2 regions of the Sporomusa sphaeroides DSM 2875 genome follow, and region 1 is predicted to be linked to the other one. Evidence: riboswitches for the same ligand, from Rfam matches in the RefSeq annotation. Region 1 holds a riboswitch; the other holds the start of a gene.
The links. Region 1 has a riboswitch for FMN ahead of ribD (bifunctional diaminohydroxyphosphoribosylaminopyrimidine deaminase/5-amino-6-(5-phosphoribosylamino)uracil reductase RibD). Riboswitches for the same ligand answer to the same signal wherever they lie in the genome.
Positions count from the first base shown of each region.

Region 2: another riboswitch for FMN. It lies ahead of ribB (3,4-dihydroxy-2-butanone-4-phosphate synthase); the one in region 1 lies ahead of ribD (bifunctional diaminohydroxyphosphoribosylaminopyrimidine deaminase/5-amino-6-(5-phosphoribosylamino)uracil reductase RibD).

Region 1 is NZ_CP146991.1:2,287,644-2,291,132, reverse strand. It holds gene rsgA (ribosome small subunit-dependent GTPase A) at 43-918, shown strand; gene rpe (ribulose-phosphate 3-epimerase) at 919-1,575, shown strand; FMN riboswitch at 1,800-1,932, shown strand; gene ribD (bifunctional diaminohydroxyphosphoribosylaminopyrimidine deaminase/5-amino-6-(5-phosphoribosylamino)uracil reductase RibD) at 2,024-3,160, shown strand; gene SPSPH_RS10695 (riboflavin synthase) at 3,123-3,489, shown strand, end outside.
Region 2 is NZ_CP146991.1:3,822,767-3,826,255, forward strand. It holds gene SPSPH_RS17765 (ABC transporter ATP-binding protein) at 1-713, shown strand, start outside; gene ribB (3,4-dihydroxy-2-butanone-4-phosphate synthase) at 863-1,510, opposite strand; FMN riboswitch at 1,624-1,768, opposite strand; gene SPSPH_RS17775 (class I SAM-dependent methyltransferase) at 2,192-3,022, shown strand; gene SPSPH_RS17780 (site-2 protease family protein) at 3,081-3,489, opposite strand, start outside.

The sequences.
Region 1 (3,489 bases):
GTTTCCGCACACGCCTGAATTCGCTGAATTAGGAGGCCTCATGTGCTCAACGGTATTGTAGTAAAAGCCTATAACAGTTACTACTATATACAATCAGGCAGCAAAATTGTCAGTTGCAATCTGCGCGGCCGGTTTAAGAAAGAACGGTTTTCGCTCACAGTAGGTGATGAAGTAACCTATACCATGACCGGACCGGACAAGGGCGTTATTGAGGAAATTTTACCCCGGCGCAGTATCTTAAAACGCCCGCTGGTTGCCAATATCGATCAGGTGGTATTGACTTTTGCGGCCGTTAATCCTGATATTAATCCAGCTTTAGTTGACAGATTTTTAGTTGTTGCCGAGTATTCGGAGCTGGACATAATTATCTGCATCAATAAGACCGATTTAGCTGATCTTGATGCTGTGTCACAACTTGCCGGACGCTATGAGCAAATTGGTTATAAAGTACTCACCGCCGCTGCCAAAGCGGGTACAGGTATTGATACGCTGCGCTCACTTCTTTACAATAAGATTTCCGTCTTTGCCGGTCCTTCAGGAGCAGGCAAATCAACGCTGCTTAACGCTATCCAGCCAGGTCTTGAGCTAACTACCGGCGAAGTCAGTCACAAAATCGGCCGTGGTAAACATACTACCCGGTTTGCCGAGCTGCTGCCGCTGGCAGGCGGAGGTTTTGTCGTAGATACTCCGGGGTTTAGCTTTACAGAGTTTAATGACATGGAAGCAGCCCATCTCATGGATTATTTTCCTGAAATCGCAGCAGTTGCTCCAGCATGTAAATTCAATACCTGTCTCCATTACAAAGAGCCGCAGTGTGCTGTTAAGCAAGCGGCAGCAGACGGAAGAATTCATGCAGACCGCTATCAGTCCTATCTTGAGATACTGACTGAAATTAGAGAAAACAAGAAGGGATACTAAATGACGAAGACAATCAAGATTGCTCCATCCATACTATCGGCCGATTTTTCCCGGTTGGCTGATGAAATAATTAAAATTGAGCAGGCAGGTGCCGACTGGGTACACATTGATGTAATGGATGGGCATTTTGTTCCCAATCTGACTTTTGGGGCACCAGTTGTTGCTGCCATTCGCAAAGTTACCCCATTACCGTTTGATGTTCACTTAATGGTTAATAATCCGCAAGACCTGATTGAGCCATTCGCCAGAGCAGGGGCCGATATTATTACCGTTCACGCCGAAACAGCCCCCCATTTGCACCGGCTGATTCAAACCATTAAAGAACTGGGAAAAAAGGCAGGCGTTTCACTAAATCCGTCAACACCCTTGTCGGCAGTGGAAGAAGTGCTTGCCGATGTCGATATGCTGCTGATTATGAGTGTTAATCCCGGATTTGGCGGACAAAAGTTCATACCCAGCGCAGTGGATAAAATCGCCCGGTTAAAAAGTATGCTTGATGAACGAAATCTTATCGTCGATATTGAAGTTGACGGTGGTATCAATGCCGCTACCGCCCGCCAGGTAATAGCTGCCGGTGCCAACATTCTGGTTGCCGGTTCTGCGGTTTACGGCGCACCCGACATACCGCAAGCAATTAATGCCATTCGCGGGACTTGATTATATTGTCGTTTAATGGTAACATATTATAGGAGCTAGTGTTGTATCCGGTGATGTTATGGAGTATAGCTCCGAGAATTTTTGTTGTCAGGCGCGGCGGAGGAGCCGCACATATCGGACATATGTAAGGCGACGACAACAAAGTCTGGCGGCAAAAAGGCCGGTGATATACTTCATGTTATCACCGGATGCAGCACTAGAGTCATTATGGTCACAACTGTATAATGAGCCTTTGGGGCAAGGTGAAAAAGAGAAATCTTTTAATTCCTGACCGGCGGTATAGCCCGCGAGCCGTTTTACGGCTGATTCGGTGAAATTCCGGAGCCGACAGTATAGTCTGGATGGTAAAAGGCGTAATTTAAGCCAATCGGCATTTTCAATTTGCCGATATAAACTGTTGATAGCCCCAAAGCGTATCAACAGTTTTTTTATGTACTGGAGGGCTTCTATGGATCAATATTATATGCGTCAAGCATTGACTATTGCACAGTATGCGGCAGGCAGAACCAGCCCCAATCCACTGGTAGGCGCCGTTATTGTAAAAGACGGCCGGATCGTCGGTCAAGGCTGGCATCGTCAGGCCGGTACACCCCATGCGGAAATTCATGCTTTGTCCCAGGCTGGCGAACTGGCCAAAGAGGCAACAGTATATGTAACACTTGAACCGTGTTCGCATCATGGACGCACCGGTCCTTGCGCCGATGCGTTAATTCAAGCGGCAGTTAAGAAAGTAGTCGTCGCTATGACTGACCCAAACCCGCTGGTAGCCGGCAACGGCCTTAAACGCCTCAGAGCAGCCGGGATTGAAGTGATTGAAGGCGTACTTGCCGCCGAAGCAGCCAGGCTTAATGAAGTATTTATCAAATGGGTATCTACGGGAATGCCTTTTGGTGTTCTCAAAACCGCCATGTCGCTTGATGGCAAAATTGCTGCTCACACTGGTCATTCCAAATGGATAACCGGTGCAGCAGCCAGGGAATATGTTCATACACTCAGGGACACCCATGATGGAATACTGGTAGGTATTGGCACTGTGCTGGCCGATAACCCGGAGTTAACCACCCGCTTGCCGGAAAACGGCAAAAATCCGGTAAGGATTATTGTGGACAGTATGGCATGTACGCCACTAACCGCTAAAGTAGTGACAGACAGACAAGCAGCTACCATTATTGCCGCCAGCGCCCAAGCGCCGGCAGAGCGGGTAGCTGCGCTGCGCAGCCGGGGGGTAGAGGTGCTCCTGCTGGAAAAAACACCGCAGGGCGTTAATTTACAGCAGCTTTTTAAGCTGCTGGCAGAACGCCGTATTACCAGTATCCTGGTGGAAGGCGGCGCAACCATTAATGCGTCGGTTTTGGCTGCCAATCTTATTGATAAAGTACACTGCTTTATCGCTCCTAAAATAATTGGCGGCAAAACAGCGCCAACTCCGGTGGGTGGTACGGGCGCAGACGCTGTGGACCAGTGCATTATGCTTGAAGATATTGCGACCCGGTCAATAGGTGCCGATTTATTACTAAGCGGCTATATAACCGGACGGGAGGGACGAGATGTTTACCGGACTTGTGGAAGAATTGGGGAAAGTTAAAAATATTGCCAGAGGTGCTAAATCAGTCCGCCTGACGGTTTCCGGGCACAAAGTCCTGGAAGATGTTAAGCTGGGTGACAGTATTGCGGTGAACGGCACCTGCCTGACAGTTGTCGATTTCAGCCGTGATTGGTTTACCGCCGATGTCATGCCAGAAACCGTCGACCGCACTGCTCTGGCAGGACTCAAGCCGGGTGACACTGTCAACCTGGAACGTACGCTCCGTGTGGGAGACAGGCTGGGTGGCCATATTGTCAGCGGTCATATCGACGGGGTAGGAACTATTTTAGCCAAAGAACAAAATGATAATGCCGTAATCGTTCGCATTG
Region 2 (3,489 bases), 1.5 Mb from region 1:
TTGCCTACAACACCGCTGAGCCGGTTTTAAAGGATGTTTCCTTCATTGCCAAACAAGGCGAAGTGACAGCTCTGATAGGTCCCTCCGGCGGCGGCAAGAGTACTGCTGCCAAACTGGCGGCACGTTTCTGGGATGCAACTTCCGGTACGGTTAGGCTTGGCGGCCGGGATATAACGACAATCGAGCCGGAGGCTTTGCTGAAACATTATGCGATTGTCTTTCAGGATGTCACCTTATTTAATGACACTGTCATGGAAAACATCCGCCTGGGAAAACGTGATGCAACGGATGAAGAAGTAGCAGCAGCAGCAAGGCTGGCGATGTGTGATGAGTTTGTATCCCGTCTGCCGCTGGGGTATCATACGGTCATTGGCGAGAATGGTTCCGTACTGTCAGGCGGCGAACGCCAGCGTATTTCTATCGCCAGGGCAATTCTCAAAGATGCGCCCATCATCTTATTGGATGAAGCCACCGCTTCGTTGGACGTGGAAAATGAAACAAAGATTCAGGCGGCTTTGGCAGAGCTCATTAAAAATAAAACGGTTTTGATCATTGCCCATCGTATGAGAACCATCGCCAATGCCGACAAGATCGTTGTTCTGTCTGACGGCTATGTCGCCCAGCAAGGCCAACCCGATGCTTTGCTAAAACAAGACGGCTTATATCGTAATATGGTTATGATTCAAAAGCAAAATATGGCTTGGTCATTATAAAAGATATACCTGCCAAGGCAAGGAAACAGCCCCAAGAAGGCGAAGCGGAATATGCGCCCACAAGGATGCGGAGCGGGCCTTCAGAAAAAATAAAAGAGACATGTCAGCAACATGTCCCTTAATCTATAAATAAATCTTCCCTACTGAAATCAGCCAGTATGCCGTTTGCTTTGATAAGCAATAATATCGCTTATCGCAACTACAGGCATATTGGTTTTTCCGGCAAACGCCACGATTTCAGGCAGCCTTGCCATTGTACCATCGGCATTTGTTAGTTCACATAATACACCGTAAGGTTTTAAACCGGCCATTCTCATCAAATCTACGTTAGCCTCTGTGTGACCCGCCCTTTCCAGTACACCTCCGCGCTTGGCTCGCAAGGGGAAAATATGTCCGGGACGCCGTAGCGCCTCAGGTCTTACAGGGTCAGTAATCGCTGCTTTTACAGTAGTTACACGGTCTGCAGCGGAAACACCGGTAGTAACTCCGTTTGCCGCTTCAATGGAGACAGTAAATGGAGTTTCAAAGCTGCTTGTGTTCACTTCCACCATCATCGGCAAATTCAAGGCCTGAACTCTTTCTTCCGGTAAACACAAACACACAATCCCGCTGCCTTCACGGATTAGCAAGGCCATTTGCTCATTCGTCAAAGACTCGGCGGCAAAAAAGATATCCCCTTCATTTTCCCGGTCTTCATCATCGGTAACTAAAACCCCTCGCCCGCTGCGCAAGGCATCAAGCGCAGCCTCTACCCTTTCAAATTCATCACCAAATTGAGCTAACAAATTTTGATTCACAGTATCTCCTCCTAATTTCTAGTCGGACTTACCTGAATCAGGGCATACCAGACAGACAACGGCTCCCATCTATGCTAAATTGCAGATTTTATTCATGAGAAAACTAGTTGACTGCCTATCCTCTTTCATCCGGACTATACCGTCGGCACTGGCTTTTACCAGTTCTGCTGTCCTCTTTATATGTAAAGAGCGCTCGCGGGCTCATCAGTATCCTGATACACCGCCGGTGGGGAATTACGCCCCGCCCTGAGAATAAGTCGCTATACCCAAGTATACTTGCACATCTATTTTTGTCAACTTTTTCTTATTCTTTTTTCATTAGGTACCTAACTATTCTTTTGACATGTTTCACTAACAAGAAGCAAAATGAACGTCCCCATGCTTCTCATGGATTGTAGTTGACAGAAGCCGCTATGTACTGTAATGTTAATTTATAAAATGTAATGAGCAGGTGATGAACATCCGGCGTACCAGATGTCATAAAATCAGTAGCATAAGTATGACTGGAAAAGAGTAGATAAAATCAATTCTATAGGTTAAGAACTAACTGCTTTGACAGTTTAGTTTTTGTACCTGATGTTTGATTTTATTTTTACTCTTAACTTTTCTTCACCTTAGGAGATGAGCCGTAGAATAAAATCTACGGCTTTTTATTTTGCCCAATTAAAGGAGAAACCAATTATGTTCAACAGCATTAGCAGGGTTTTAGAAAAACCCCCTCTTTACACCAAATCAGAAGTTGCATTTTGGAATGATGAGCACATTTCCAAACAAATGCTCAAAGCTCACCTCGACCCAGAATTTGAAGGCGCAAGCAGAAAATTAACGTTTATAGAAAAATCAACTGCGTGGATAAAAGAAATTGTACCACCCTCAAATTTCCCGTTACTGCTTGACATGGGCTGCGGTCCTGGCATATATGCTGAAAGGTTAGCAACAGTGGGCTATCAAGTAACCGGGATTGATTTTTCAAAGCGGTCAATAGACTATGCGCAAAACTCGTCACTTGAGCAGGGTTTAGACATTACATATCTTTATCAAAACTATTTGGATATGGATTTGAATAAGCTTTTTGATTTTACAATAATGATATATTGCGATTATGGCGCATTGTCAACAACGGACAGACAAATTGTTATGCAAAAGGTATTTAATCATCTACGACCTGGTGGGAAGTTCTTGCTGGATGTATTTTCAGCAGCTAAGTACAACCATTTTCAAGAAAAGAAAACATGGGAAATTTGCCATAACGGCGGTTTTTGGCGCGAAGATAAATACGTTGTATTAAATGGGTGCTATAAATATTCTAACAATGTTACATTGGAGCAAATTTCTATTATTTCTAGTAGAGAGACAGCCACTTACTATTTGTGGAATAGTTATTTTACAAAAGAAACGTTGATTAAGGAGGCAAATGACGCAGGCTTTAAGGTATGCAAAGTATTTGGTGATGTTACGGGCAACCCTTATCAGGAAGATAATTTTACTATTGCCATACTGTTAGAAAAATAAATTTGCTGTAAATTTGTTTTCTCATAATGTCACCCCGAAGCAAGAAGCAGCACAGAGATCATCGCGGCCGCAGCGCCTCTGCCGTAAGATGAGCTTCATAGGTTAATATCCCGCTTAGCAGCATTAATACCAGATAGCCTATTCCCATCTTAAAACGAAATCCTGGATTGGTGTGGTAATAGGCGTCATTCCGGTGCTTCCAGAACTCCCAGGCACGATGAACTGCGGCAAGCAAAACCAGAAATAAGATGGGGCTAAAACTGAACCAAATAAGAATTACGATCAAGGGAATCCCCAAAAACCAGATATAGGGAGACACGGCCCCGGCAATTCGTCCGCCATCAAGCGGCGAGGCCGGGATGAGGTTAAACAGTGTGAGGAAGTAACCGGTAAAAGCCAGAGAAAACAACAGCGGTGACTGAAATACATAGGCAGCCGCATGCACCAGCACAGTGGCTAAAAAGCCA